Regions from separate parts of the Actinacidiphila sp. bgisy167 genome, predicted to be linked through region 1. Evidence: riboswitches for the same ligand, from Rfam matches in the RefSeq annotation. Region 1 holds a riboswitch; the other holds the start of a gene.
What was found. Region 1 has a riboswitch for S-adenosylmethionine ahead of AC3ET4_RS05385 (aminotransferase class V-fold PLP-dependent enzyme). Riboswitches for the same ligand answer to the same signal wherever they lie in the genome.
Positions count from the first base shown of each region.

Region 2: it holds a riboswitch for S-adenosylmethionine, as region 1 does, so the genes downstream of both, thrC (threonine synthase) here and AC3ET4_RS05385 (aminotransferase class V-fold PLP-dependent enzyme) in region 1, are expected to answer to the same signal.

Region 1 covers NZ_JBYIQP010000008.1:109,736-129,680, forward strand. Annotated here, with positions in the region: gene ctaD (aa3-type cytochrome oxidase subunit I) at 1-615, shown strand, start outside; gene AC3ET4_RS05345 (cytochrome c oxidase subunit 4) at 612-1,010, shown strand; gene AC3ET4_RS05350 (L,D-transpeptidase) at 1,130-2,395, shown strand; gene AC3ET4_RS05355 (hypothetical protein) at 2,398-2,799, opposite strand; gene ctaE (aa3-type cytochrome oxidase subunit III) at 2,969-3,589, shown strand; gene qcrC (cytochrome bc1 complex diheme cytochrome c subunit) at 3,670-4,479, shown strand; gene qcrA (cytochrome bc1 complex Rieske iron-sulfur subunit) at 4,488-5,528, shown strand; gene qcrB (cytochrome bc1 complex cytochrome b subunit) at 5,525-7,162, shown strand; gene trpD (anthranilate phosphoribosyltransferase) at 7,290-8,354, shown strand; SAM riboswitch class IV at 8,866-8,982, shown strand; gene AC3ET4_RS05385 (aminotransferase class V-fold PLP-dependent enzyme) at 9,138-10,505, shown strand; gene AC3ET4_RS05390 (Lrp/AsnC family transcriptional regulator) at 10,543-10,824, opposite strand; gene AC3ET4_RS05395 (rhomboid family intramembrane serine protease) at 10,821-11,600, opposite strand; gene AC3ET4_RS05400 (hypothetical protein) at 11,716-11,967, shown strand; gene AC3ET4_RS05405 (NYN domain-containing protein) at 12,102-13,460, shown strand; gene AC3ET4_RS05410 (C40 family peptidase) at 13,776-14,801, shown strand; gene AC3ET4_RS05415 (C40 family peptidase) at 14,955-16,010, shown strand; gene AC3ET4_RS05420 (hypothetical protein) at 16,042-17,217, shown strand; gene AC3ET4_RS05425 (M48 family metalloprotease) at 17,214-18,305, shown strand; gene AC3ET4_RS05430 (PadR family transcriptional regulator) at 18,511-19,035, opposite strand; gene AC3ET4_RS05435 (glycosyltransferase 87 family protein) at 19,682-19,945, opposite strand, start outside.
Region 2 covers NZ_JBYIQP010000128.1:350-10,471, reverse strand. Annotated here, with positions in the region: gene AC3ET4_RS29315 (maleylpyruvate isomerase family mycothiol-dependent enzyme) at 1-19, opposite strand, end outside; gene AC3ET4_RS29310 (HD domain-containing protein) at 112-798, opposite strand; gene AC3ET4_RS29305 (copper homeostasis protein CutC) at 928-1,629, shown strand; gene groL (chaperonin GroEL) at 1,760-3,382, opposite strand; gene AC3ET4_RS29295 (cold-shock protein) at 3,751-3,954, opposite strand; gene AC3ET4_RS29290 (MoaD/ThiS family protein) at 4,376-4,654, opposite strand; gene thrC (threonine synthase) at 4,699-5,985, opposite strand; SAM riboswitch class I at 6,004-6,131, opposite strand; gene AC3ET4_RS29280 (glucosyl-3-phosphoglycerate synthase) at 6,289-7,257, shown strand; gene AC3ET4_RS29275 (hypothetical protein) at 7,332-7,454, shown strand; gene AC3ET4_RS29270 (alpha,alpha-trehalose-phosphate synthase (UDP-forming)) at 7,905-9,365, shown strand; gene AC3ET4_RS29265 (hypothetical protein) at 9,476-9,658, opposite strand; partial or broken gene AC3ET4_RS29260 (cupin domain-containing protein) at 9,931-10,122, shown strand, end outside.

The sequences.
Region 1 (19,945 bases):
GGTGGTCTGACCGGTGTCATCCTGGCCTCGCCGCCGCTGGACTTCCACGTCTCGGACTCCTACTTCGTGGTGGCGCACTTCCACTACGTCGTCTTCGGAACGGTCGTCTTCGCGATGTTCTCCGGCTTCCACTTCTGGTGGCCGAAGTTCACCGGCAAGATGCTCGACGAGCGCCTCGGCAAGATCACCTTCTGGACGCTGTTCATCGGCTTCCACGGCACCTTCCTCGTCCAGCACTGGCTGGGCGCCGAGGGCATGCCCCGCCGCTACGCGGACTACCTGAACGCGGACGGCTTCACCACGCTGAACACCATCTCGACCATCAGCTCCTTCCTGCTGGGCCTGTCGATCCTGCCGTTCATCTACAACGTGTGGAAGACGGCGAAGTACGGCAAGCAGGTCGAGGTCGACGACCCGTGGGGCTACGGCCGCTCGTTGGAGTGGGCGACCTCCTGCCCGCCGCCGCGGCACAACTTCCTCACGCTGCCGCGCATCCGGTCCGAATCCCCGGCGTTCGACCTCCACCACCCGGAGATCGCCGCCCTGGACCAGCTGGAGAACGTCGGCGCGGCCCCGGCCGTCTCCGGCGGCGACGAGAAGGAGAGCGGCAAGTGAAGTTCCAGGGCAAGCTCTTCCTGTGGCTGTCCGTCTTCTTCCTGGGCATGGCCATCGTGTACGGCCTGTGGTCCAGGGAGCCGGTCGGCACCACGGCGCTCTTCCTCTCCTTCGGCCTCGCCGTGATGGTCGGCTTCTACCTGGCCTTCACCGCCCGGCGCGCCGACACCGGCGCCCAGGACCGCGAGGACGCGGACGTCGCGGACGACTCCGGCGAGCTGGGCTTCTTCAGCCCGCACAGCTGGCAGCCGCTGCTGCTGGCCTTCGGTGGCGCCCTGGCCTTCCTGGGCATCATCTTCGGCTGGTGGCTGATCTACTTCTCGTCCCCCTTCATCCTCGTCGGCCTGTGGGGCTGGGTCTTCGAGTACTACAGGGGTGAGAACCGCACCCAGTGAGCGCCCCGCGTCCACGTACCGCACGGCGACGGCCCGGAACCCCGGCAGGGGTCCGGGCCGTCGCCCGTTCGTACGCGCTCGACGGGCGCCGGAGATCGCCGGTGCTTAGCGTGGTGACCATGGGTCACTTTTCTCCGCGCCGCATGGCGACCGCGATCGTCGCAGTGACACTCTCCGCGCCGCTGGCCTCCTGTACGGGCAGCGGCGACCCCCTCGCCAACGCCCCCTACGACGCGGTCGGCCAGGTCGTGTGGACCGGGGGAGTCACCGGGTCGAAGAAGGCCGACCCCAAGAAGCCGCTGGAGATCACCGTCAAGGGTGAAGGCAACCGCATCACCGATGTGACGGCCTCCGACGGCTCGGGACGCTATGTGGGCGGGCGGCTGTCCGCGGACGGCAAGCGCTGGCGCAGCACGTCGAAGCTCTCCGGCGCGACCCACTACGTCGTGAAGGTGACCACCGAGGACGCGAAGGGCCGTCAGGGACGCAAGACGCTCACCGTCGACACCACCGGGACCAAACGCCACCTGAAGGTCACCTTCGGCCCGGAAAGCGGCACCTACGGCGTCGGCCAGCCCATCACGGCCGAGCTGAGCACCGCCGTCAAGGACACCCTCAGCCGGAGCGTGGTCGAGCGCAACCTGCACGTCAACGCCTCGCCGGCGGCCGACGAGGGCGCCTGGTACTGGGTCGACGACAAGACCCTGCACTACCGCCCGCGCACCTACTGGCCCGCGAACGCCCGCATCGAGGTGCGCAGCACCCTGGACGACGTGCACATCAAGGGCTCGCTCTACGGGGCCGATGTCAAGCCGCTGACCCTGCGCACCGGCGACCGCATCGAGGCCGTCACCGACGCCGCCGCGCACACCATGACCTTCAAGCGCAACGGCAAGCTCGTCCGCACCATCCCGGTGACGACCGGCAAGCCCGGCTTCTCCACCCGCAACGGCATCAAGGTGGTGCTGGGGCAGGAGGCCAACGTGCGGATGCGCAGCGAGACCGTCGGCATCGCCTCCGGCAGCTCCGAGTCCTACGACCTGCCCGTCCAGTGGGCCACCCGCGTCACCTGGAGCGGGGAGTACGTGCACGCGGCGCCGTGGTCGGTGGGCTCGCAGGGGATCGCCAACGTCAGCCACGGCTGCGTCGGCATGAGCACCGAGAACGCCCGCTGGTTCTTCGACAACGTGCGCGTCGGCGACGTGGTGTCGGTCGTCAACAGCCTGGGCGAGGACATGCCCGCCTTCGGCAACGGCTTCGGCGACTGGAACCTGTCCTGGAGCGAGTGGCGCAAGGGAAGCGCGACGGGAACGCGCAAGGGCGCCGACCCGGCCGTGGCCGACCGTACCGACGCCCCTGAGGCCCGACTGCGGCCCGAGATGTGACGCTACGCGTCGACGGCCAGCCGCTGCCGCAGCAGCCCCGTCAGAGCCTCGCTCAGCTCGACCGGGTCGACCGGGTGGCTCACCGCCGCGTCGGCCCGGCTCCAACTGGCCAGCCAGGCGTCCTGGGGACGCCCGATGAGCACCAGCACCGGCGGGCAGCGGAAGATCTCGTCCTTGACCTGACGGCACACACCCATGCCGCCGGCGGGGACGGCCTCGCCGTCGAACACGCAGGCGTCGACGCCGCCGTGCTCCAGCGCGCTGAGGACGGCCGGGAGGGTCGCGCACTCCTGGTACTCGACCGGCGGCAGGTCGCTCGCCGGGCGGCGGCCGACGGCCAGACGGACCTGTTCCCGGGTGTTCCTGTCGTCGCTGTAGACCAGCACCGTCGCGGTCGTCTGCATCCGTGCCTCCTCGCCCTCGTGGAGTCGCCTGCCTGTGGCCGAACCTTACTCCCGAGCAAGGGGCTTCGAGGAGGGTTAGCTCCTTCGAGCGACGCCCTTCCCTACCTCAAGGGCCTTGACACACCGAATGGCACCCCCCGGAGTGAGCGCGGGATAAGCGACCGACATAATGTCGGGCGTGGCGACAGCAACAGCAGTAGAAACCGGGCACGCGCACCCGTCGGTCAACCGGCCGAACCTCACCAGCGTCGGAACCATCATCTGGCTGAGTTCCGAGCTGATGTTCTTCGCGGCCCTCTTCGCGATGTACTTCACCCTTCGCTCGGTGACGGGTGCCGAGTACTGGAAGGCGCACGCCGACTTCCTGGACATCCCGTTCTCGGCGACGAACACCACGATCCTCGTGCTCTCCTCCTTCACCTGCCAGATGGGTGTCTTCGCCGCGGAGCGCGGCGATGTGAAGAAGCTGCGCTCGTGGTTCGTCGTGACCTTCGTCATGGGCGCGGTCTTCATCGGCGGTCAGATCTTCGAGTACACCAACCTGGTCAAGGAGCACGGGCTCTCGCTCTCCTCCGACCCCTACGGTTCGGTGTTCTACCTGACCACCGGCTTCCACGGTCTGCACGTGACGGGTGGTCTCATCGCCTTCCTGCTGGTCCTGGGACGGACCTACGCGGCACGGCGGTTCACCCACGAGCAGGCCACCGCGGCCATCGTCGTGTCCTACTACTGGCACTTCGTCGATGTCGTCTGGATCGGCCTCTTCGCCACGATCTACCTGATCAAGTAGTCGGACGCACGCGCGAGACGCGCACACGGCCACGACATCCAGAACCATCGACGCAAGAGATCCTGACACCGGGGTAATCCGTGAAAAAGCTCTCCGCACGACGGCGCCACCCGCTGGCGGCGCTTGTCGTCCTACTTGTCGCGCTCACGGCCATCGGGGGGCTGTACGCCGCGCTCGCGCCGGCGCCCAAGGCGCAGGCCGACGACAGCTCCCAGTCCCTCGCCATCGAAGAGGGCAAGAAGCTGTACGCCGTGGGCTGCTCCAGCTGCCACGGTACGTCGGGGCAGGGCAGCAGTGACGGCCCGAGCCTCGTCGGCGTCGGCTCCGCGGCCGTGGACTTCCAGGTCGGCACCGGCCGCATGCCGGCCCAGCAGCCCGGCGCCCAGGTGCCGCGCAAGAAGGTCATCTACACCCAGAAGCAGATCGACCAGCTCGCGGCGTACATCGCCTCGCTGGGCCCCGGCCCGGTCGCGCCCGACGAGGAGCAGTTCGACCCGTCCGGCGCCGACGCCGCGCGCGGCGGGGAGCTGTTCCGCACCAACTGCGCCCAGTGCCACAACTACCAGGGCAAGGGCGGCGCGCTGACGAACGGCAAGTACGCGCCCACCCTCGACGGCGTGAGCAACAAGCACCTGTTCGAGGCCATGCTCACCGGCCCGCAGAACATGCCGTCCTTCCCCGACACCACGATGCCGGAGGAGAACAAGCGGGAGATCATCGCGTACCTCAACGCCGTCAACGGCGAGGGATCGCCGAGCCCCGGCGGTATGTCGCTGGGCAGCCTCGGCCCGGTCACCGAGGGTCTCTTCGGTTGGATCTTCGGCCTCGGGGCCCTGATCGCCTGTGCCATTTGGCTCGCGGCCCACACCACCAAGGCGAAGAAGTCATGAGTCAGGACATGTCAGAAGAGAACCTGCCGGCCAGGCCGGCACACGAGGGCGGCGGCCAGGTCGCGACCGCGGACAACCCGTTCGCGGACCCGGGCCTGCCGGCCCACCAGCCGCGTCGCCAGGACATCGACGAGAAGGCCGCGAAGTCTTCGGAGCGCACGGTCGCGCTCCTGTTCACGGTGTCGATGCTCGCCACGCTGGCCTTCATCGCGAGCTTCGTCGTCATCCCGATCGACAAGATCGTCTACATCTGGCCGCTGGGTCACATCAGCGCGCTGAACTTCGCGTTGGGCATGACCCTCGGCGTCTCGCTGTTCGCCATCGGCGCCGGCGCGGTCCACTGGGCCCGCACGCTGATGTCCGACGTCGAGGTCGCCGACGACCGTCACCCGATCGAGGCGAGCCCCGAGGTCAAGGCCAAGGTCATGGCCGACTTCGCCACCGGCGCCGGCGAGAGCCAGTTCGGGCGCCGCAAGCTGATCCGCAACACCATGCTCGGCGCGCTGACCCTCGTGCCGCTCTCCGGGGTGTTCCTGCTGCGCGACCTCGGCCCGCTGCCGGAGGACAAGCTGCGCCACACGCTGTGGTCCAAGGGCCGGCTGCTGATCAACCAGAACACCAACAAGCCGCTGCGTCCCGAGGACGTGGCCGTCGGCTCGCTGACCTTCGCCGTGCCCGAGGGCCTGGAGGAGGAGCAGCACGACTACCAGGAGCAGCTCGCCAAGGCGGCCCTGATGATCGTCCGCATCGAGCCGGACGACATCAAGGACAAGAAGTCCCGCGAGTGGGCGCACCAGGGCATCCTGGCGTTCTCCAAGATCTGCACCCACGTCGGCTGCCCGATCAGCCTCTACGAGCAGCAGACGCACCACGTGCTCTGCCCGTGCCACCAGTCGACGTTCGACCTGTCCGACGGTGCCCGGGTGATCTTCGGCCCCGCCGGTCACGCGCTGCCGCAGCTGCAGATCAGCGTGAACGGCGAGGGTTACCTCGAGGCGCTGGGCGACTTCGAAGAGCCCGTGGGCCCTGCCTTTTGGGAGCGTGGATGAGCACCAACACGAGCGCGAGCGCGAAGCCGCGCGGCAAGGCGCCCGCCGGCGAACGCGTCGCCGACTGGGCCGACGGCCGGCTGGGCATCTACAGCCTCGCCAAGGCCAACCTGCGGAAGATCTTCCCGGACCACTGGTCCTTCATGCTGGGCGAGATCTCCCTCTACAGCTTCATCATCGTCATCCTGACCGGTGTCTACCTGACGCTGTTCTTCCACCCGGCGATGAACGAGGTCGTCTACGACGGCTCCTATGCGCCGCTGCAGGGCATCACGATGTCCGAGGCGTACGCGTCGACCCTGCACATCAGCTTCGACGTGCGCGGCGGTCTGCTCGTCCGGCAGATCCACCACTGGGCGGCCATCGTCTTCGTGGCCGCGATGCTCGTGCACATGATGCGCATCTTCTTCACCGGTGCGTTCCGCAAGCCGCGCGAGATCAACTGGGTCTTCGGCTTCCTGCTGCTGTTCCTCGGCATGTTCGACGGCTTCATGGGCTACTCGCTGCCGGACGACCTGCTGTCGGGCACGGGTATCCGCTTCATGGAGGGCGCCGTGCTCTCCGTGCCCATCGTGGGCACGTACCTGTCGTTCTTCCTGTTCGGCGGTGAGTTCCCCGGCACCGACATCGTGCCGCGGTTCTACACGATCCACGTGCTGCTGATCCCGGGCATCATGGCGGGCCTGCTGGTGGCCCACCTGATCCTGGTCTTCTACCACAAGCACACCCAGTTCCCCGGCCCCGGCAAGTCGGAGAAGAACGTCGTCGGCATGCCGCTGTTCCCGGTCTACACGGCCAAGGCGGGCGGCTTCTTCTTCATCGTCTTCGGCGTCATCGCGGCCATCTCCGCGCTGGTGTCCGTGAACCCGGTCTGGGCGTACGGCCCGTACCGGCCGGACCAGGTGTCCACCGACGCCCAGCCCGACTGGTACATGGGCTTCTCCGAGGGCCTGATCCGCATCATGCCGGGCTGGGAGATCGACTTCCTGGGCCACACGCTCGTGCTGGGCGTGTTCATCCCGCTGATGGTCTTCCCGCTGGTCCTGGGCTTCATGGGCGTCTACCCGTTCCTGGAGTCCTGGGTCACCGGTGACAAGCGCGAGCACCACCTGCTCGACCGCCCGCGCAACCGTCCCGTCCGCACGGGCATCGGCGCCGCCTGGATCAGCCTCTACCTGATCCTGCTCGTCGGTGGCGGCAACGACCTGTTCGCGACCCGCTTCCACCTGTCGATCAACGCGATCACCTGGGTGGTCCGGATCTCGTTCTTCGTGCTGCCGGTGCTGGTCTTCTTCATCACCAAGCGGATCTGCCTGGGTCTGCAGCGGCGCGACCGCGACAAGGTGCTGCACGGTCGCGAGACCGGCATCATCAAGCGGCTCCCGCACGGTGAGTTCATCGAGATCCACGAGCCGCTGGAGCAGGGCGCGCTGTTCAAGCTCACCCAGCACGAGCAGCCCAAGCCGCTCGACATCGGTCCCGAGGTGGACGAGAACGGCGTGGAGAAGAAGGTCGGTCCCACGGCGAAGCTCCGCGCGAAGCTGTCCCGCGGCTACTACGGCGAGGGGACGCAGATCCCCAAGGCCACGGTCGAGGAGTACGAGGAGATCACGAGCGGCCACGGTCACCACTGATCACTGAAGCTGTGCCACCGGGCAGGGTCCCGTCCATCCGATGGACGGGGCCCTTTCCCGTTCCCCCCGCGCCGATAGGCTGGAGCCGAAGGTGTCCCGCCGTACGTCAGACCCCATGGAGTGGACCATGAGCGTTGTGAACCCCGCCGGAGGCGCATCAGTGGCGGGCGGCTCCTGGCCCGACGTCCTGAACGCGCTGCTGAACGGCCGCGACCTGACGGCCGCGGAGGCGGCGTGGGCGATGGACCGGATCATGAGCGGCGAGGCCTCGGACGCGCAGGTAGCCGGCTTCATGGTGGCCCTGCGGGCCAAGGGGGAGACCGTCGAGGAGGTCACCGGCCTCGTCGAGTCGATGTACGCGCACGCCCAGCCGCTGCACATCCCCGGCCCGGCCGTGGACATCGTCGGCACGGGCGGCGACCGTGCCAGGACGGTGAACATCTCCACGATGTCCGCCATCGTCGTCGCCGGCACGGGTGCCAAGGTCGTCAAGCACGGCAACCGGGCGGCCAGCAGCGCCAGTGGCGCCTCCGACGTCCTGGAGAAGCTCGGCATCAACCTCGGCCTGCCCACCGACCGGGTGGCGGAGGTCGCCGAGGACACCGGGATCACCTTCTGCTTCGCCGCGAAGTTCCACCCCGCGATGCGGTTCGCCGCCCCGGCCCGCCGCGACCTGGGCGTCCCCACCTCGTTCAACATCCTGGGCCCGCTGACCAACCCGGCGCGCGTGGGCGCCTCCGCCGTGGGGTGCTTCGACACCAGGATGGCCGGCCTGATCGCGGGCGTGCTGGCCCGCCGCGGCTCCTCCGCACTGGTCTTCCGGGGCGACGACGGTTTGGACGAGCTCACCGTCACGGCCACGTCCCAGGTGTGGGTGGTGCGAGACGGGAAGGTCGAGCAGGAGTCCTTCGACCCGCGCGACGTCGGCATGGAACTGGTGCCGATCGAGGCGCTGCGGGGCGCGGACGCCGCCTACAACGCCGACGTCGCCCGGCGGCTGCTGGCAGGTGAGACCGGCCCGGTCCGCGACGCCGTGCTGCTCAACTCGGCCGCCGCGCTGGTGGCGCTGGAGAGTGCGGACGGTCCGCTGACCGAGCGGATCGCGGCCGGTGTCGTCCGGGCGGCCGAGTCGATCGACTCGGGCGCGGCCGCCCGCACGCTCGAGCGCTGGGCTGCGGCGACGCACGCGTAGGGGGCGGCCGCGGCGAGCACTCGACCCGCCTCTCCCCGTTCATCCGGACACGTCCGGGGGTGCTGATCCGTGCAGAACGGCGCCGGCATCGGTGACGAATGCGTCGCAGGCTGCTTGAGCTGCGCTGCCACGCTGGAGCATGTCCGCTCTGTCGTCAGTCCGGATGATCACGCTGGTGAGCTCCAGCACCACGCAGGCCTGATCGCCGAGTCGCCGACCTGGGCCCGGCGGCCTCGTCGAGGTGAGCGAGGAGGTCACGGGCCAGGCGCGTGACGGCGTAGAAAGCGGTCCCGGGATGCGCCGGGCGGGGGCGGGGCCGGGTCACCGCACGCCGCCGTTCTGCCGCCGCGCACACCGTACGGGGCTGTCTCCCGGCCGGATGCGCCCTGCGGGCGCCGGGGCGTCCCCGGGGCCCGTGCGGGCCGTCCGCACAGCGCATGCGCGTGCGGAGCACGTCCGGGATGCGGACCGAGGGTTGCGGCGTCCTGCCCGTGTGGCATCATGCTGCGCAGGTCACGAGTGACAGCGAAACGGCCCCGGCCCGCTGTCCGGCAACCCTCCTTCCGTGGCGGGGTGCCCCGGGTGATGACCAGGCCGCAGGCAGCGAGGTCTGCGGCAAGCGCGGTCAGAGGAGTTCCTCCATGAGCATGCGAATGCGCTAGGGCCTGCAGGGCCCCCAGCCGCCTCCCCTCCCTCCCCGGGCGTGCGCCGCCCGCTGTGCCGAGGGCTGTTCCGTCACCACTGACGTCGACTCACTTCACCCTGTTCACAGGAGACTTCGCCATGTCCCTCAGCGCTGCCCTGCCCTCGTCCGTCCACGCCCCGCTGCCCGTCCTGGGGCGCGAGGTCCTCGTGCCGCTCGTGACCGGGGGTGAAGTGCCCTACGCCGCCCTCGACTACGCGGCGAGCGCCCCCGCGCTGCAGCGGGTCTGGGACGACGTGGCGGCCTACGCGCCCTACTACGGCAGCGTGCACCGCGGGGCCGGGCACCTCTCGCAGCTGTCGACGGACCTGTTCGAGCAGAGCCGGGCGACGGTCGCGGAGTTCCTCGGCTGCCGTCCCGGCGACCAGGTGGTCTTCACCCGTTCGACCACCGACTCACTGAATCTGCTGGCCGCCGCCGTGCCGGCGGGCACGAACGTCTTCGTCTTCGAGACCGAGCACCACGCGTCCCTGCTGCCGTGGCGGAACGCCGAGGTCACCTACCTGGGCGCTCCCCGTACCCCCGGGGAGGCCGTGGCGACGCTGCGGCGGGCCCTGGCCGCCGGGGTGGCGGACGGGCCCGCCCTGGTGTGTGTGACCGGGGCGTCCAACGTGACCGGCGAGATTTGGCCGGTCCGGGAACTGGCGGCGGCGGCCCACGCCCATGGCGCCCGCATCGTGCTGGACGCGGCGCAACTCGCCCCGCACCACCCGGTGGACATCGCCGACCTCGACGTGGACTGGGTGGCGTTCTCCGGGCACAAGCTCTACGCGCCGTTCGGCTCCGGAGTGCTCGCCGGCCGCGCCGACTGGCTGACCGAGGCCGAGCCCTACCTGGCCGGCGGCGGCGCCTCGCGCCGGGTGGCCCGGCGCACGGACGGCGGGGTGGACGTCGACTGGCACACCACCGTGGCCCGGCACGAGGCCGGCTCGCCCAACGTGATCGGCGCCTACGCGATCGCCTCGGCGTGCCGGGCCCTGACGGAGGCCGGCTTCGACCGGCTGGTCGAGCGGGAGCAGGCCCTGCTCGCCCGGGTGCGCGCCGGACTGGCCCAGGTGCCCGAGGTGAAGGTGCTCTCGCTCTTCGGCGACGACGCCCCGCGGGTCGGCGTCGTCTCCTTCGTCGTCGAGGGCTGGAACAGCTCCAACTTCGCGGCGGCGCTCTCCGCGGAGTACGGGATCGGCGTCCGCGACGGCCTCTTCTGCGCGCATCCCCTGGTGCGCACGCTGCTCGGAGCGGGCGGCGGCGAGCCGGGCGAGTGCGGGGCACCCGAGGCCGCTCCCGGCGACCCCGCGCTCAACGCCATCCGCGTCTCCTTCGGCGTGGGCACCCCCGACGAGCATGTGGAACGCTTCGTCGACGCGGTGCGGGAGCTCGTGGCGGAGGGCGCCAAGTGGCGTTACCGCACCGAGGGCGGCCGCTGCGTGCCCGAACGGGACCGGGGCTGAGCCGCCCGGCCGGGCTCCGCCTGCGGCGCCGCGCCGGCTACGCGTCCAGGCCGATGGCGAAGGCGGTCTCGAGGTCGTGCTGGGAGTAGGTGCGGAAGGCCACGTGCGTGTCCGTGGCCTCGACGCCGGGGATCTTGCTGATCCGGCCCGGGATGACGTCCGCGAGTTCGTCGTGCCGGGCCACCCGCACCATGGCGACCAGGTCGTACGTCCCGGTGACGGAGTAGACCTCGCTGACGCTGTCGAGCGCGGCGATGGACTCCGCGATCTCGGGGATACGGTCGACGCTGGTCTTGATGAGCACGATCGCGGTGATCACGGCTGGAGGTCTCCTCGGGTCGCCCTGGCTGCGGGCTCAAGCTTAGGCGTTGCGCGGTAGCAGACCCACGCGCACAGGAAGCCGAAGACGAAGCCGGTGATGTGGGCGAGGTAGGCCACCCCAGGACCCGTCTGCTGGATCGCGCCGGCGAGCCACTGCAGGACGAACCAGAAGATCAGCACCATCCAGGCGGGGAAGCGCAGCGGCAGGAAGAAGAGGAAGGGGAAGACGCTGGTCACCCGGGCCTTGGGGTAGAGGCAGAGGTAGGCGCCGAGCACCCCGGAGATCGCCCCGGACGCGCCGACCAGGGTCTGGGTGGAGGAGGCGTGCCCGAGCGCGTAGCCGTACGTCGCCAGGTAGCCGGCGGCGAGGTAGAAGAGCAGGAAGCGGACGCGGCCCATGCGGTTCTCGACGTTGTCGCCGAAGACCCAGAGGAAGAGCATGTTGCCGAGCAGGTGGACCCAACCGCCGTGCACGAACAGCGCGGTGAGCACCGACCCGAACGGCGGGGCGGCGAAGGACCGCAGCGAAGGGCAGCCGGTCGGCATCGGCACCTCGGCCAGGGGGATCCGGCCGTGCCAGAGCTCGGTGGGGATGACTCCCCAGCGGGCGAGGTACTCGGCCTGGGCGCACAGGAGGTCGTGGCCCGTGCCGTACACGAGGTTGAGTCCGGAGAACGGGCTGATGAGGAAGACCACCCCGCACAGCGCCATCAGTGCGTACGTCACCACGGGTGTGCGAGGGCCTGGGTTCTTGTCGTACACCGGGATGAGCATGGACCGATCATGACGGAACGGGTGTAACGGTCGCGGGGAGCCTCGCCGCAGCGCGCGGGACCACCTAGGCCGTAGGGTGACCGGAACGCATCTGCGCGACCCGAGGAGACGACCGATGCCGGTGCCCCTGCCGACCGCCACGACCCGCTGGCGTTGCACCCTGTGCGGCAACCTGACCCGGTTCGACGTCACCCGTTCCAGCAAGGTCGTCGAGTACATCCACCTGGACCTGGCGGGCGAGCCCACGGTCGAGGAGCGCGAGGTGGTCAGCGAGACCGTGGAATCGGTGCGCTGCCGCTGGTGCAACGCCGTGGACCAGGTCGAGCTGGTCGACCGCCCCGACGCGGCGGCGGCGACGCAGGCCTGAGCGCCGCCGGGGACAATGGAGGAAGGCGGCGCGGCCGGAGAGGTTGAAGGAGGCCGGGGAGGCGCCCACGGACTGGACGGGAGTGACGGGTGGACGGGACCGGCGGTAGCCCGGGCCGCGGCGACGAAAGTGCCGTGCCCGAGTCCTTGGCTGCGCCGGAGGCGTCCGCCCACGGCGAGTCGCTGGACCGTCCGCTGCCCGAGGGCGTACGGCACCGCGTGGTCGCCCTCGCGGCGGAGGCGTTCGGCGGGCTGACCCCGGCCGAGCTGCCCGCGGTGCTGCGCCCGTACGCCCGGTTCACGCCGAGCCGCCGCGCCAAGTTCGCCGCGACCGCGCTGGCCACGGCGCTGGAGGGCGATCCGGCCTTCCGGCAGCGGGTGGGCGCCCGGCTGCGCGAGTCCGAGCCGCAGCTGTGCGAGGTGCTGGACGCCGGCGCCCCGCCCCCGGCGGTCGACCCGCTGGACGTGGCGGCCGCCGCGTACCTGCTGCGTCCCGCGGGCTGGGCCAAGCTGGTGGCCGCGGCGGGCGAGGAGGCCCAGCGGGTCAGCGCCGAACGGGCGGGCGAGGAGGCGCAGCGCGAGCTGCGCCAACTGAAGGCGGAGCTGGACGAGGCCAGGGCCCAGGGCCGTACCGAGGCGCTGCGGCTGCGTACCGAGCTGGAGGCGGCCCGCAAGGAGGCCGAGTCGCTGCAGCGCAAGCTGCGCAGCGCGGCGAGCGACGTCAAGCGGGCCGAGGCCGCGCTGCGCAAAGTCGAGGCCGAACTGGACGAGACGCGCGCGGCCGCTGCCGCGGAGAAGGCGACGGCGGACGGCGAGGCGCGCCGGCTGAGGGCCCGGCTGGCCGAGGCCGAGCAGGCCGTGGAGTCCTCCCGGCGGGCGGCGCGGGAGGGCCGCAGCGCGGAGGAGATGCGTTTGCGGCTGCTGCTGGACACCGTGCTCGACGCCGCCTCAGGGCTGCGCCGGGAACTGGCGCTGCCGCCGCGCGACACCCTGGGCGCCCGCCCCGCGGACAGCGTGGACGCGGTGAAGCCGGGGGCGATCAGTCCGAAGGACATCGCGCGGCGCGCCCTGTCCGAGGACGACCCGGCGCTGCTGGACCAGTTGCTCGCGTTGCCCCAGTCCCATCTGGTGGTCGACGGCTACAACGTGACCAAGACGGGTTATCCGGCGCTGCCGTTGGAGAAGCAGCGGCTGCGGCTGCTGGGCGGCCTGGCGGTGCTGGCGGCGCAGAGCGGCTCCGAGGTCACCTGCGTCTTCGACGGGGCGGATCTGGACGCCCCGGTGCTGCTGGCGCCGCCGCGCGGGGTGCGGGTGCTGTTCAGCAAGTCCGGTGAGACGGCGGACGAGTTGATCCGCCGTCTGGTTCGGGCGGAACCTCCCGGTCGTCCGATTGTGGTGGTTTCCTCCGATCGCGAAGTTGCTGATGGTGTGGCCCGGGCCGGCGCCCGCCCGGTCGCGTCCAGGCTGCTGCTGAAGCGACTTGCCCGGGTGTGACCTGGAGCACATCCGTGGAGTGTGTGGGGCGCCGCCCGTGGACTCAGCGTCAACTTCTCATCACTGCATGTGCGATGTGCGTAAAGAAAACGCAGCCGAGCGACTTTTTTCCTTCAGGGATTTGATCCGATCACAAGATGGTCACTAGGGTCATGGCTCGAACCTCTGCCCAGTCGGTCATCCATCCCGGATGGCGGCGGAGGTCCCGCCGATCTGATGTGCCGCGCGTAGACGGGGGTCGCCGGCGCTCGGAGCCGGGGAACTCTGTTCCCGATGCAAGCGGCAGGCGGCTGGAGGAAGAAGGAGCTCGCCCGAGTGGCGTCCCACCGTCGTTCCAAGCAGGCCAGTCGCACACGTGTCACCGTGCTCACCGCGACCGCCGCAGCAGCCGTCGCCCTGTCCTCGCAGGCCGCCCAGGCCGCTCCCGCCAAGCCGTCCGTGAAGAGCGTCAAGGCCCAGGTCGACGCCCTCTACGAGCAGGCCGAGCAGGCGACCGAGAAGTTCAACGGCGCCAAGGAGAAGCAGGAGAAGCTCCAGAAGCAGGTCGAGAACCTGCAGGACGAGGTGGCCCGCGAGCAGTCCGAGCTCAACGACCTCCAGGACGACCTCGGCACCCTGGCCAGCGCCCAGTACCGCAGCGGCGGCATCGACCCGTCGCTGCAGCTCTTCCTCTCCTCCGACCCGGAGAGCTTCCTCGAGCAGGCGTCCGCTCTCGACCAGCTGAGCACCAAGCAGACCGAGGCGCTCAAGCAGATCGCGGAGAAGAAGCGCACCCTCAACCAGCAGAAGGCGGAGGCGGCGGGCAAGCTCGCCGAGCTCGACGAGACCCGCGCCGAACTGGGCAAGAAGAAGAAGGAAGTCCAGGCGAAGCTCGCCAAGGCGCGGCAGCTGCTCAACACGCTGACCGCAGCCCAGCGCGCGGCCCTGGCCGCAGCTGAGAACCGCGCCAACCGCGCCAGCCAGCGGGTGGACCTGGGCAACGACGCGCCGGCCTCGGGGCTGGCCGCCGCGGCTCTCGCCGCCGCCAGGACCAAGCTGGGCGCGCCCTACGTCTACGGCGCCACCGGCCCGAGCTCCTACGACTGCTCCGGCCTCACCTCCTGGGCCTACGCGCAGGCGGGAGCGTCCATACCGCGCACCTCCCAGTCCCAGGCCTACGCCGGCACGCGCCTGTCGATGAGCCAGCTCAAGCCGGGCGACCTCGTCATCTTCTACGGCGACCTGCACCACGTGGGCCTCTACGCGGGCAACGGCCAGGTGCTGCACGCGCCGCGCACCGGCACGGTCGTGCGTTTCGAGTCCATCAACAACATGCCGTTCCAGTTCGGCGTCCGCATCTGAGAACCGGCGGGGGCGGCGGCGCCCGTTGAACCTATCGGGTGATCGCGTACGGTGACGGTCCGGCGATGACCTGCGCAAGCGGGGCGCCGTCCGACCGCACGGAGGCACCAGGTCTTTGAACTGTCCGCGTCCGGCTGACTACTGTCAGCCGACGTGCCATCCCATCGACGCATCCCGCAGCCCGGCAGGGCCCCGCGCACCTCAAGGGCCACAGCCCTGACGGCGGCGGCCACCGCCGCCGCCGCGATGGCGGGCGCGGCCACCACCGCGCAGACGGCCGCCGCCGACCCGGCGGACCCCTCCGTCGACGTCGCGGCCCGCATCGACCACCTCTACACCCAGGCCGAGCGGGCCACCGAGCAGTTCAACGCCGCCCGCGAGAACACCCTGCGGCTGCGGCGCGAGGTCGAGGCGCTCCAGGACCGGGCCGCGCGCGGGCAGGAGCGGGTCAACCGGATCCGCGACGACCTCGGCACGCTGGCGGGGGCCCAGTACCGCGGCGGGGGAGTCGACCCCACCCTCGCCCTGCTGCTCTCGCCCGATCCCGCGAGCTATCTCGACCGGGCCGCCACCCTCGACCGGATCAGCAGCCGCGGCAACGCGCGCCTCGGCGAACTCCGCACCGCCCAGCGCTTCCTGGACCAGGAACGCTCCCGGGCCGCCGATCGCCTCGGCGAGCTCGAGCGAGCCCGCGCCGGCCTCACCGCCCGCAAGAAGGCCGTGCAACGCAAGCTGATGGCGGCCGCGCGCCTGGTCAACTCGCTGCCCCCCGAGGAACGGGCCCGGCTCGCGAGCCGCCTGCAGGACCGCGCCTCCCGCTCCGGTCGCACCATCGACATCCCCGACCTCGGTCCGCTGTCCGTACGCGCCGCGACGGCCGTCGCCGCCGCGCGCTCCGCCGTCGGCGCCCCCTACGTGTGGGGTGCCACCGGTCCCGGCTCCTTCGACTGCTCCGGGCTGATGGTCTGGGCGTACCGCCAGGCCGGTGTGGGCCTGCCCCGCACCTCCCAGGCCCAGCTGAACGCCGGACGGCACGTGCCGCTCAGCCAGGCCCGCCCCGGTGACCTCGTCCTCTACCGCGGCGACGCCAGCCACGTCGCCATGTACGTCGGCGGCGGCCGGGTCATCCACGCCCCCTACCCCGGTGCCCGGGTGCGCTACGACCCCGTGGCCATGCTTCCGATCTCGGCGGTGACCCGGCCCACATGACCGCCGCGGCCGGCCCCGTACGATCGGCGGCGTGGCCCCTTTCCGCTCGACGACCCGCGCCGTGGCCGCCGCGCTGTGCGGCGCGGCGGTGCTTCTCGCGGGCTGCGGGCCCGCGGGCGGAGGAGCGGCGGAGCACGAGCCCCCTGGTGACCGGGTCGTCCGGGGCCTGCTGGAGCGGCGGGCCGACGCGGTTCTGCGCCATGACGAGAAGGCGTACCTGGCCGATGTGACGCCGGCCCGGCGGGCCGCCGAGCGCCAGGTCTTCCGCAACCTGGGCGAGCTCCCGCTGGCCTCCTTCTCGTACCGGCTGCTCTCCACGCGGGGCGCCGACCCGGTGACCGCCCACGTTCGCTTGCGGTACCGCCTGGGGGGCTACGACAGCGCCCCGGCCACCGCCGACGAGTCCCTGCTGCTGCGCCCCGACGGCGGCGGCCACTGGCGCGTGGCCGGCGACGGCGACCCGGGCGGCCAGCTGTGGGAGCAGGGCGCCCTGAACGTCGTCCGCGGCAGCCGCAGCATCGTCCTCGGCACCGGCGACCGCGCGGAACTGGCCGGGTACGCCACCGACGCGGACCGGGCCGTCCCGCAGGTGCGGCGGGCCTGGGGCGAGAAGGGCTGGACCGGGCGGGTGGTGCTCGAAGTCCCCTCCTCCCTGCGGCAGATGGGGCAGCTGCTCAAAGTGCCCGCGCGGACCTACGCGGACGTCGCGGCCGTCACCACCGGAGAGGCGGGCGGCAACGGCACCGCGCCCGCCGGGCGCGTCATCGTCAACCCCGAGGCCTTCGCCGGGCTGTCGCCCTTCGGCCGGCAGGTCGTGCTCACCCACGAGACCACCCACGTCGCCACGCGTGCCGCGACGACCTCCCGCACCCCGATGTGGCTCTCCGAGGGCTTCGCCGACTGGGTCGCGTACCGGGACTCCGGCCGGCCGGCCACGGCCCTGGCGCCCGAGTTGCGCCGTGACGTCACGGCCGCGGGCCCGCCCCGGCGCCTTCCCGCCGACGCCGACTTCGCACCCGGCGCGCCCGCGCAGGCCCAGGCATACGAGGGCGCCTGGCTGGCCTGCCGGTTCATCGCCGACACATGGGGCGCCGACCGGCTGGTCGAGCTGTACCGTTCCGGTGCGGATCCGCGGCGCACGCTCGGTATCGGCGAGGACGCCCTCACCGCACGCTGGCGGGCCTGCGTCCAGGAGGAGTTGGGATGAGCGGCACGGACGGGGACTTCACGCCGGAGGAGTCGGCGCGCGGCAGGGCCCTGCGCCGCGCCCAACTGCCCTTCCTGCTCGGCAGCCGTCTCGCCGGGCTCACGCTGCTGCTGGCACTCGGGCTGACCCCCGCGGGCGCCGCCCTCACCGGGCTGTTCGGCGACGTGTGGGCGCTGCGCGTGGCGGCCGGCGGTCTGCTGCTGGCGCTGCTCCAGCAGGCCGTCACCCTGCCCTTCTCCGCCCGGGTCCGCGTCATCCGGCGCCGCTACGGACTCGTCACGCAGGGCTGGGGCGGTTGGGCCGTCGACGTGCTGCGGGGGCTGCTCGTCTCCGTCCCGCTCACGCTGGCCGCGCTGTACGGCTACTACGCGCTCGGCTGGGCCTGGGCGGTGCTGGGCGCGGTGTGCGCGGCCGTCGTGCTGTCCTGGCTCGCCCCGGTCCTGCTGGAACCGCTCTTCAACCGATTCCGGCCGATGGAGGACGGGCCCCTGCGCGCGGCCCTGCTGGCGCTGGCCGAACGGGACCGGATCCCCGTACGGGAGGTGCTGGTCGCCGACGCGAGCCGGCGGACGACCGCGCTCAACGCGTACGTCTCCGGCTTCGGGCGCACCCGGCGGATCGTCGTCTACGACACACTGCTCGGCACGGCCCCGCCGGAGGAGGTCGAACTCGTCGTCGCCCATGAGCTGGGGCACGTCAAGCACCGCGACGTGCTGCGTGGAACCCTGCTCGGCGCCCTGGGCGCGGGAGCGGGGGTCGGCCTGCTGTCCGCGGCCATGGCCGCCTCCCCCTACGGCACCGGCGACCCGCGCGGCCTGTTCCTGCTCGCCGCGCTGGCCGCGCTGCTGTCGGCGTGCGCCGGGCCGGCCGGCTGCGCCGTGAGCCGGCGCGCGGAACGGAGGGCGGACCGGCACGCCCTGGAGTTGACCGGGGACGCCGACCGGTTCATCGCCATGCAGCGCCGGCTCACCGTCACGAATGTCTCCGACCCCGACCCGCCGCGCCTCCTGCACAGGATGCTCGGCACGCATCCCACCGCCGTCCAGCGCATCGCGGCGGCCCGTGCGTTCGCCGCCGCGAAGGGGTGACGGCGCGGCCGGTTCCGGTCCGCGCGGCGCCGCAGCCGGCGTCGTGCCGTACACCCGTCCTGCGGGCGTGTCCCGCCGGTTTGGCCGCCCGCGCCGCGGGCCGCCAAACCGGTGTCCAGGGGCGCGCGTTGTCCGGGAAAGCCCTCGGCGTCGGGTACGGCTCCGCGTACGTCTCGCCGGGCGTGGGGCCGTCTCCTGGGCGGCCTCAGTGGCTGAGCTCCGCGAGGGTCTCCGTGAGCCAGTCGCGTTCCGCGCTTCCCCTGGCGCGGGCGATGCGCAGCATGCCCTGCCGGAAGGGGTCGGCCGTGTCCTCGGCGCGCGGGTGCCGGCCGCGGTCGAAGAAGCCGGCTGCGGCGGTCCGCAGGAACTCCAGGCGGCGCCGCAGCACCGCGGCCTGCGCCGCGGTGTCGGGCAGGTGCCTCAGGAAGGCCAGGAGGACGAAGAAGCGCGTGGCGTCGGTGATCTCGATCGGCTTGGGGTCGCGGAGGCGGGCGAGCAGTCGCGTGCGCCCGGCGTCGGTGAGCGAGAGCACGCGGCGCGGCGCGGCGCCGGTCCCCGGTTCGGTGTGCTGGCTGACCAGTCCGGCAGCGGCGAGGCGGCTGATGGCCGGGTAGAGCGCGCCGTCGCTCACCGGGCGGACGTGGCCGTTGAGTGCGGTGATGCGCTCCTTGAGCTCGTAGCCGTGCAGGGATTCCTCGTAGAGGAAGCCCAGGATCGCGAGCTCCAGCACCGTTCGACACCTTTCCGGCCGTGTGTTCCGACATGTCGGCTGGGGCCCATGATGCTACCCCTGAACGGTGTATATCGAATCGAGGTAGGGCACTCGAGGCGAGGCGCCCGAGGTCTCCGGTACCGCCCCCGCCGTCTCGCGCCCTTCGGGCGCACGGATGCGGGCTGCGGACGGGGAGGGTGGGCCTGTTGTCGACGGCGGTGTGCGGGTGGGCTCGTGGCCCGGGTTCAGAGGTCGTGCTGAGAGTGCTTGGCAGGTAGCGGTGGGGGCTTGATCCTGGCGGACGTTCGCCGGCTGTCAGCGACCACTCCCGCGACGCTGTACGGGGCAGTGCTACGCGACACTCGTCCTGCGGAATGGTTCGAGCAGGTCCAGGCCGCGGAACAGCGCCGAGATCGGGCTGCGTCCATCGCGTTGGCACGCGCCAGATCGCGGCCCGCTTCCGCTCGTCGTCGAGTGGTGCACCGTAGGGCTTCTGATCGCGGTATTGCGCCCGAAAGGCGCGAGACGGCGGGACGGCCGGGCCGCTGCCGGCACGACGCTCCGGGGGCCGAACGGGGGTCCGCCGGCCCGGCGACGCACGGTGGCACATCCGGGTCCCCTCCGCATCCGCATCCCTCAGCCCAGCCGCCCCGCGCCCCGGTCCCTAGCGGGCCAGCAGCTCCTCCGCGTCCTTACCGGGCTCCGGCAGAGGCGCCGCGGGTGCCGTGCGCGTCCGCTCCGGCAGCCGGGCGGTGGCGACCCACAACCGGCGGCACGCGACGAGCGAGGCGGCGACCAGCAGGCCGTTGCGGAGCAGCAGCAGCGTGATGCCGAGATCGGTGCTGCCGACGACGTCGCCGAAGCGCATCGGGAACTCGTACACGGTGAGCACGGTCGCCGCGAGGATCAGCGCCGAGGGCAGCGCCAT
Region 2 (10,122 bases), on a different contig from region 1:
CGGTGTCGTCGTCGGTCATCGCTGTCGTACCCCTTCGTCTCGCACCGCGGGCGGCTCCCCACGGAGGTGAGAACCACCCGCGGTGGCCGGACTCATCGCCGGGCGCCGGAGTCATCGACGGGCGTCGCCCGCCTCCCCCGCGGCGAGCAGGTCCAGTTCGGTGGTGAGGTTGCGGCGGGCGGTGGCCTCCCAGCGCCCGTACGCCTCCGGTGTGCGGAACAGCCGGGGCAGGCCGAGCAGCCCGCGCAGGACGTCGGCGCGGCCGGCGCGGAAGGCGTCGTCGGGGACGAAGCCGTACTCCTCCCGGACGGCGGCCGCGTACGCGGCGTAGGCGGTGGGGTCGCCGGCGAGGACGGCCAGGTCGGCGTCGCAGAGGACCTCGCCGTCGCGGTCGCCCTCGGCGGGGTCGTGGGTGACGGTGAGCCGGACCAGGCGGGCGGCCTCGGCGGTGAGCGTGTCGGGGACACCGGCCTCGGGGAGCGCGCGTTCGGCGAGCCGGGCGCTGCGCTCCTCGTTCTCGGAGCGGTCGGGCCGGTAGACGGCGTCGTGGAACCAGGCGGCGAGCAGTACGGCGTCCCGGTCCCGCGCGTATCCGGCGAGTGCCTCGGCGTGGTCGAGGACGGCGGTCAGGTGGGTGGTGGTGTGGTAGCGGCGGTGCGGCTCGGCCCAGCGGGAGAGCAGGTCCTTGCCGTAGGGCACCGGGTCCACGGACCTCGTCTGGCAGCGGCGCAGCAGGTCGCACCAGCGGGCGAGGAGTGCGGAGCCGGGTTCGGGCACGGTGTCAGCCATGAAGGTCATTGTGGGCCACGAGGGTCGCGGGCATGCGCGGGCATGTGCCATGGGCCACGAGGGTCGCGGGCATGCGCGGGCATGTGCCATGGGCCACGAGGGTCGCGGGCATGCGCGGGCATGTGCCACCCTGGAGACATGTCTAGACCAATTTTCGAAGTGATCGCGCTCGACGCCCACGACGCCCTCGCGGCCCGGACGGGCGGCGCGGACCGCCTCGAACTGGTCACCGAGATGGCGGCGGACGGGCTGACGCCCTCGCGCGAGACCTTCGCCGCCGTCCGGGCCGCGGTGGACCTTCCCGTCCGGGTGATGCTGCGGGCCCGCGCGGACTTCGCCGTGGGCGGCAGCCGCGAGGCGGACTCGCTCCGCGCGGCCGCCGCGGCGTTGCGCGCCGAGGGCGCCGACGAGTTCGTGCTCGGTTTCCTCGACGCCTCGGGCGCCCCGGACCTGGCGGCCGTGCGCCTGCTCGTCGACGCGATCGGTCCCGGCGCCCGCTGGACCTTCCACCGCGCCATCGACCACTGCGCCGACCGGGAGGCCGTGCGCTCGGCGGTGCGCGGGCTGCCCGGGCTGGACACCTTCCTCACCGCCGGCTCGGCCCGCGGCGTCGACGACGGACTCACCCGCCTGCTCGCGGAGGCCGGGCGGCCCGGCGAGCCCCGGCTCATGGTGGGCGGCGGGCTCCGCGCGGAGCACCTGCCGCGGCTGCTGGCGGCCGGCATCGACGCCTTCCACGTCGGGGGCGCGGTCCGTCCCGGGGGCTGGGCCGGGCCGGTCGACGCCGAGTCGGTGCGCGCCTGGCGGGAGCTGCTGGACGCACCGGCCGCCGTCCACTGACCAGGCTCCGCCGACCCGCGGCGTCGCCGGGGCAGTACCGGGAAACGCCCCGAAACGCCCGAGGGCGGCACCCCCTGCGGGGTGCCGCCCTCGGTCTTCAGCCCTGGTGCGGAGTCCTGATCCCGGAGGATCAGAAGTCCATGTCGCCGCCGGGCATGCCGCCGCCTGCCGGGGCAGCGGCCTTCTCCGGCTTGTCGGCGATGACGGCCTCGGTGGTGAGGAAGAGCGCGGCGATGGAGGCCGCGTTCTGCAGCGCGGAGCGGGTGACCTTGGCCGGGTCGATGATGCCCTCACCGATCAGGTCGACGTACTCGCCCGTGGCGGCGTTGAGACCGTGGCCCGGGGTCAGGTTGCGCACCTTCTCCACCACGACACCGCCCTCGAGGCCGGCGTTGACGGCGATCTGCTTCAGCGGGGCCTCCAGGGCCAGCTTCACGATCGCGGCACCGGTGGCCTCGTCGCCGTCGAGCTCGAGCTTCTCGAAGACGTTGGACGCCTGGAGCAGGGCCACGCCACCACCGGCGACGATGCCCTCCTCGACGGCGGCCTTGGCGTTGCGCACCGCGTCCTCGATGCGGTGCTTGCGCTCCTTGAGCTCGACCTCGGTGGCGGCACCGGCCTTGATGACGGCCACGCCGCCGGCCAGCTTCGCCAGGCGCTCCTGGAGCTTCTCGCGGTCGTAGTCCGAGTCGCTGTTCTCGATCTCGGCACGGATCTGGTTCACGCGGCCCTGGATCTGGTCCTGGTCGCCGGCGCCGTCCACGATCGTGGTCTCGTCCTTGGTGACGACGACCTTGCGGGCGCGGCCGAGCAGGTCGAGACCGGCGTTCTCCAGCTTGAGGCCGACCTCCTCGGAGATGACGGTGCCACCGGTGAGGATGGCGATGTCACCGAGCATGGCCTTGCGGCGGTCGCCGAAGCCCGGGGCCTTGACCGCGACGGACTTGAAGGTGCCGCGGATCTTGTTGACGACCAGGGTCGACAGGGCCTCGCCCTCGACGTCCTCGGCGATGATCAGCAGCGGCTTGCCGGACTGCATGACCTTCTCCAGCAGCGGGAGCAGGTCCTTCACCGCGGAGATCTTGGAGTTGACGATCAGGATGTACGGGTCGTCGAAGGACGTCTCCATACGCTCCAGGTCGGTGGCGAAGTACGCCGAGATGTAGCCCTTGTCGAAGCGCATACCCTCGGTGAGCTCCAGCTCCAGACCGAAGGTCTGGGACTCCTCGACGGTGATGACGCCTTCCTTGCCGACCTTGTCCATCGCCTCGGCGATGAGCTCGCCGATCTGCGGGTCGGCGGCGGAGATGGAGGCGGTGGAGGCGATCTGCTCCTTGGTCTCCACGTCCTTCGCCTGCTCCAGCAGGGCGGCGGAGACAGACTCGACGGCCTTCTCGATACCGCGCTTCAGGGCCATCGGGTTGGCGCCGGCGGCGACGTTGCGCAGGCCCTCGCGGACCAGCGCCTGGGCGAGGACGGTCGCGGTCGTCGTGCCGTCACCGGCGACGTCGTCCGTCTTCTTCGCGACCTCCTTGACCAGCTCGGCGCCGATCTTCTCGTACGGGTCCTCGAGCTCGATCTCCTTGGCGATGGACACACCATCGTTGGTGATCGTGGGGGCGCCCCACTTCTTCTCGAGGACGACGTTGCGGCCCTTGGGGCCAAGGGTGACCTTGACGGCGTCGGCGAGCTGGTTCATCCCGCGCTCGAGACCGCGCCGTGCCTCCTCGTCGAACGCGATGATCTTGGCCATGTGAAGTGGTCCTCCCGGACTTGGGGTCCCCCCGCGGCACAGGGCTGCGGGGAAGGATTACTCCAGGACCGCGCCGGCGCCCGCGACGGACGGCCTGCCCTCCCACCGGTTCCTTTCCGGCGGTCGTGCGGGCCTCACCCACTCGGTCCTTTGTCACTCTCAACGTCAGAGTGCTAACGCCAATGATTAGCACTCGCCCTAGGAGAGTGCAAGCCGCTTGGCCGGGTCCGTGGACAACCCGCAGGTCCGGGGTGGCTCTCCGCGCGCCGCCCCGGGACAGCACGAAGGCCCGCCCCCTGCGGGGCGGGCCTTGACACGCACGGTGAGCGGACGTGCGCGAGAGTGCTCCGTGGCCGGTGCGCGGCGCGTCAGCCGGCGAGACGGACCATGTCCGCCTGCGGACCCTTCTGGCCCTGCGAGATCTCGAACTCGACCCGCTGGCCTTCCTCGAGGGTGCGGTAGCCGTCCATCTGGATCGCGCTGTAGTGCACGAAGACGTCCGCACCACCGTCGACCGCGATGAAGCCGTAACCCTTCTCCGCGTTGAACCACTTGACGGTGCCCTGAGCCATTCCTTACTCCCCTATTGCTGGCCCTTCGCAGACCCGCACCTCGCGGACCCGGGTCAGACCTCACCCCCTACAGCCAAGGGGGCGTGCGCCGGAACGCGTCGACCGCGGCTGAATGTATCTGCCCGGACGCGGTCTGCAACAGGTCAAGTGGACGAGAATTCCGGGCGCGACAAAGCGGAAGAAGATCTGATCGGTGAGGAATCCGGGGCAACTCGGACCGGACATAAAGGGCCAACGCGGCAATCGCCGCGCGGAAGTGGCGATAAATCGTCGACAAGACCGCCCCGGAGACGGGGGGTTGCGCAGAGCGTTGCAGGGAGTTGCGAGCCGTTCAGGGCAACTGTACAGGCCTTCAACTACCCGCCACGCACACAGGGGTGCCGGAGGGTCCGGCACCCCTGTCGCCCGCGGGCCGTGCGGCTCAGCAGCCTCCGGCCACCGCCGGGATGATCGAGACGGACGCGCCCTCGCCCACCGCGGTCCCCAGGCCCTCGGAGAAGCGGACGTCGTCGTCGTTCACGTAGATGTTCACAAAACGGCGCAGCTTGCCCGTGTCGTCCAGGACTCGCGCGGAGATGCCGGGGTGGTCGCGCTCCAGCGAGTCGATGACCTCGGCCAGGGTGCCGCCCTCGGCGGGGACCTCGGCCTGGCCGCCGGTGTAGGTGCGGAGGATGGTCGGGATGCGGACGGTGGCGCTCATGATGCGTGATTCACCTTCAGTCTGGGTCAGCCGGTGCGACGGGGTCAGCCGGCCAGGCCGGCGGCGCGGAACGCCTCGAGGCTGGGGCGGATGGTGGCCGTGGGGCGCGCGTTCGGGGCGACCGCGTCCAGCGTCTTGAGGCCGTCGCCGGTGTTGAGGACGACGGTCTCCTCGGACGGGTCGAGCTGCCCGGTCTCGATGAGCTTCTTCAGCACGCCGACGGTCACGCCGCCCGCCGTCTCGGCGAAGATGCCCTCGGCGCGGGCGAGCAGCTGGATGGCCTCCACCACCTGCTCGTCGGTGACGTCCTCGACGGCGCCGCCGGTGCGCCGGGCGATGTCCAGGACGTACGGGCCGTCGGCCGGGTTGCCGATGGCGAGCGACTTGGCGATGGTGTTCGGCTTCTGCGGGCGCACCACGTCGTGACCGGCCTTGAAGGCGGTGGAGACGGGGGAGCAGCCCTCGGCCTGTGCGCCGTAAATGCGGTACGGCTTGTCCTCCACCAGGCCGAGCTTGATCAGCTCCCGCAGGCCCTTGTCGATCTTCGTCAGCTGCGAGCCCGAGGCGATCGGGATGACGATGTTGTCCGGCAGGCGCCAGCCCAGCTGCTCGCAGATCTCGTACGCGAGGGTCTTGGAGCCCTCGCCGTAGTAGGGGCGCAGGTTGACGTTGACGAAGCCCCAGCCCTCGCCGATCGGGTCGCCGATCAGCTCGCTGCAGAAGCGGTTGACGTCGTCGTAAGTGCCCTCGATGCCGACCAGTTCGCCGCCATAGACCGCGGCCATGACGACCTTGGCCTCCTCCAGGTCGTGCGGAATGAACACGCAGGAGCGCAGGCCCGCCCGGGCGGCGGCGGCGCCCACGGCGCCGGCCAGGTTGCCGGTGGAGGAGCAGGACAGGGTGGTGAGGCCGAAGGTGCGGGCGGCCTCCAGGGCGATGGCGACGACCCGGTCCTTGAAGGAGTGGGTGGGGTTCCCGGAGTCGTCCTTCACGTACAGCCCGCCGGTGACGCCCAGTTCGCGGGCGAGGTTGTCGGCCTTGACCAGCTTGGTGAAGCCCGGGTTGAGGTTGGGCCTCGCCGCCACGTCGGCGGGGACGGGCAGCAGCGGCGCGTAGCGCCAGATGTTGTCCGGCCCGGATTCGATCCGCTTGCGGAGGGTCTCCGGGTCGCCGTCCGGGAGGTCGTAGGCCACTTCGAGCGGGCCGAAACAGACCTCGCAGGCGAAGAGGGGAGCCAGCGGGAAGCGCTCGCCGCATTCGCGGCAGGAGAGCGCCGACGCGGGTCCGAAGGCGGAGTCGGTGGACGCGGGTGCAGCATTCTGCGCAGCCATGTCAGGCGAGGCCCTTTCTCCTCATCTTCCTCGCGGCGCATCTCGCCGCGAGACGGAATTGGCACCTTCCCCACCTGGACCTCGCGGTCGGCGGGAGGGTTGCCGGGGCTTCAACGGGCCGTTCCCTCTGCCCCTCTGGATGAGCGGTATGGCGCCGGGCGGACTGCCCGGGCATTTGTCGGACGGGGCGCGATCACCGTGGACATACGATGGCCGTGCCTCGTGTTCACGACTGTAACCGACAACCTCGAACCCGGTCATAGGCCGTCCGTCCTTCGAGACGGGCAGAAACGGAGCGACGCAGTGCTCGACGAGGTGGCCCGCTGGCTGCAGCGGCGGTCCTTCACCGCCGCTCACAGGCCACTGCCGCAGTTGCTCGCCGCCAAGCGCGCGGCGGGTGCGCGCGGCACGGTCAGCGTCGTGCTGCCCGCTCTCGACGAGGAGGCGACGGTCGGGGAGATCGTCCGCACGATCCGCCGCGAGCTGATGAGCGAGGCGGTGCCGCTGGTGGACGAACTCGTCGTGATGGACTCCGGTTCCACCGACCGCACGGCCGAGGTCGCGGCGGCGGCGGGCGCGGTCGTCGTCCACCGGGACGAGGTGCTCCCCCGGCTGCCCGCGCTGCCCGGCAAGGGCGAGGTGCTGTGGCGCTCGCTGCTCGTCACGCGCGGCGAGATCGTCTGCTTCGTCGACTCCGACCTGCGGGAGTTCGACGCGCGGTTCGTCTCCGGGATCGTCGGGCCGCTGCTCACGGACCCGGACGTGCACCTGGTCAAGGCGATGTACGACCGGCCGCTGGAGACCGGCGGCACCGTCGTCCCGGCCGGCGGGGGCCGGGTGACGGAGCTGGTCGCGCGCCCGCTGCTCAATCTGCACTGGCCGCAGCTGGCGGGCTTCGTCCAGCCCCTCGGCGGCGAGTACGCGGCGCGGCGCTCGCTGCTGGAGCGGCTGCCGTTCCCCGTGGGCTACGGAGTGGAGCTCGGGCTGCTGGTCGACGCCCTGGGCACGGTCGGGCTCGACGCGCTGGCCCAGGTCGACGTGGGCGTCCGGCACCACCGCCACCAGGACGGCCAGGCGCTGGGCCGCATGGCGGCGGCGATCTACCGGACGGCGCAGATCCGGCTGGCGCGCGGCCACCTCGTGCGGCCCGTGCTCACGCAGTTCGACCGCGCCCCGGACGGCGGTTTCGAGCCGCGCGTCCACGAGGTCGCGACGGAGGAGCGCCCCCCGATGCGCACGGTGCCCGAGTACGCCCACCGCGCGGTGGCATAGGGCCTCCGTCCCCGTTCCGCGGACCGGGGGCGCCCCACCGCCGGCCGCAGGCGCGCGGCCACCTCGTGCGGCCCGTGCTCACGCAGTTCGACCGCGCCCCGGACGGCGGTTTCGAACCGCGCGTCCACGAGGTCGCCACGGAGGAGCGCCCCCCGATCCGCACGGTGCCCGAGTACGCCCACCGCGCGGTGGCATAGGCCTCCGTCCCCGTTCCGCGGACCGGGGGCGCCCCACCGCCGGCCGCGGGCGCGCGGGCCACCTCGTGCGGCGGACCGTCCTCCCCTCGTTCGACCGCGTTTCCGGGGCGGTTTCGAGCCCATCGCGCGATGGCCTGGCGCCCCCTCGCGGGCAGGCGACCGCGCCCCACCGCCGGGCGCCGGCGCGCCGCCGCCTCGCGCACCCCGTACCCCCGCCATCCGACCGCGCTTCGGACGCCGGCCTCACGCACGCGCCCGCAAGCCCACCACCGGGCCCGCGGGCACCGCCGGCGGAGCCGGGGAGGAACCGGACCTGTGCGGCACGCACGGTCTCTTCGGCGTGTGCACGCCGGTGGCTCGGGGCGCCCCGGCCGCCACCGCCGGGCCGAAAACCCCCGGCTGGGCTAGCCCGTACGTTTGCGCCCGGGGATGCGTGGCTAGGCTGGCCGCATGGTCGCTTCGCATGCCGCGCGCGTTCTGGTCGCGTCCAACCGCGGCCCCGTGTCGTACAGCCTCCGCGAGGACGGCACGCTCGCCGTCCGCCGCGGCGGCGGCGGACTGGTGTCGGGTCTGAGCGCGATCGGGCCGGACGCGGACGCCGTCTGGGTCTGTGCGGCCCTGGGCGAGGGGGACCGGGCGGCCGTGCTGCGCGGTTCCGGAGGCACGGGCCGGCTGCCCACCGCCGACACCGGCGGCCAGAACGTGCGGATGCTGGACATCCCGGCGGACACCTTCGCCTCCGCCTACAACGGCATCGCCAACTCGGTCCTGTGGTTCGTCCACCACATGCTGTTCCAGACCCCCTTCGAGCCCGTCTTCGACGAGGACTTCCGCGACCAGTGGGCGGCATACGTGGCCTACAACGCCGCCTTCGCCGACGCGCTCGCCGAGGAGGCGGGCCAGGGCGCGGCCGTGCTGGTGCAGGACTACCACCTGGCGCTGGTGCCGCAGCTCCTGCGCTCGCGCCGCCCCGACCTGCGCATCGGCCACTTCTCGCACACCCCGTGGGCCCCGCCGGACTACTTCCGCCTGCTCCCCGACGACGTCGCCGCGGAGGTGCTGAGCGGCATCCTCGGCTCGGACCGGGCCGGTTTCCTGACCCGCCGCTGGGCCGACGCCTTCGCCGCCTGCTGCGCCGATGTGCTGGGCGCGTCCGTCATCCGCGACGCGGGCAGCCTCACGATCACCTACCGCGGCCGCACCACTCGGATCGGGGTGCACGGCCTGGGCGCGGACGCCGAGTTCCTGCGGGAGCGGGCGCACCAGCCGGACGTCGACGAGCGCCTGGCGGCGCTGCGGGACGCGGTGGGCGGGCCGGACCGCAAGATCATCGTGCGGGTGGACCGCACCGAGTTGTCGAAGAACATCGTGCGCGGCCTGCTCGCGTACGAGCAGCTCCTGCGCGACCACCCCGAATGGCACGGGCGCGTGGTGCACATCGCCTTCGCCTATCCCTCCCGGCACGACCTGGCCGTCTACCGGGAGTACACCGACGAGGTCTCCGACCTGGCCGAGGAGATCAACGAGGAGTTCGCCACACCCGACTGGCAGCCGGTGATCCTGCACGTCAAGGACGACTTCGCACGCTCCCTGGCCGCCTACCGCCTGGCGGACGTCGCGCTGGTCAACCCGATCCGCGACGGCATGAACCTGGTGGCCAAGGAGATCCCGGTCGTCTCCGACGACGGGGTTGCGCTGGTGCTGTCCCGCGAGGCGGGCGCCTTCGAGGAGCTGGGCGACGACGCGTTCGTGGTCAACCCCTACGACATCCGGGCCACCGCCGACGCGCTCCACCGGGCGCTGACCCTGTCGCACGGCGAGCGCGCCGAGGCCACCAAACGCCTCGCGGCGGCCTCGACGGCGCTTCCCCCGCAGCAGTGGTTCCTGGACCAGCTGCGGGCGCTGGGGTAGGACGCGGCCGGGTCGAAGGGCCGGAGCCCGGCCGGACCGGGCCGCAACCCGGCCCGGTGGTGGAGGGCGAGGCCGGCGACGCCCATCCACCGTTGCCGGGCGGGCGGTTGTCAGGCCGTCACGGCCGTCACGGCCCCGCACACGAACTCCCGGACGCCCTCCGCGAGGAAGTGACCGGCGCCCGGTGACTCGACGAAGACGGCGTCGTCCACGAAGGGCTTGACCAGCGCTCCGGCCTGGTCGCCCTTCAGGGATGCCCGGTTCGCCGTCGAGGGTGCAGGACGTCTCGTCACCGTGGTGCGGACGGGGCGCTCGGACCGCCTCCCAGGAGAACGGTGGCGAGGACGAAGCCGAGCGTCCCGTTCGCCTGCCCACCAAAGACGCGCCACCACGGCAAGCGCCACACGTGCTGCCACTGCGGCCCGAGGGTGCCCGTGGAGCGCGCGGCGCCGCGCTCGGCGAAGCCCAGGAATGGGGCAACATCCTTGACTCGTCAAGCATGTTGCCACTTTACTGTCCTCGCATCTGTCGCCCCATCAGGTGACGGCCCAAACGAGGAGCAGCCTTGAGTATCGTCGCGCCGAGCCAGAACGACCCTGCTGTACAGGACGATTCGCGCTACATGAAGAGGAACGGCATCTTTGTGCCGCCCGGGCAGGGCGACACGAGGTGGATTGTCGGAGACACCTACACCCTGAAGGTCGGCGGCCCGGAAACGGGCGGACGGCTCACCTTCGTGGAGGCGACCGTACCTGCC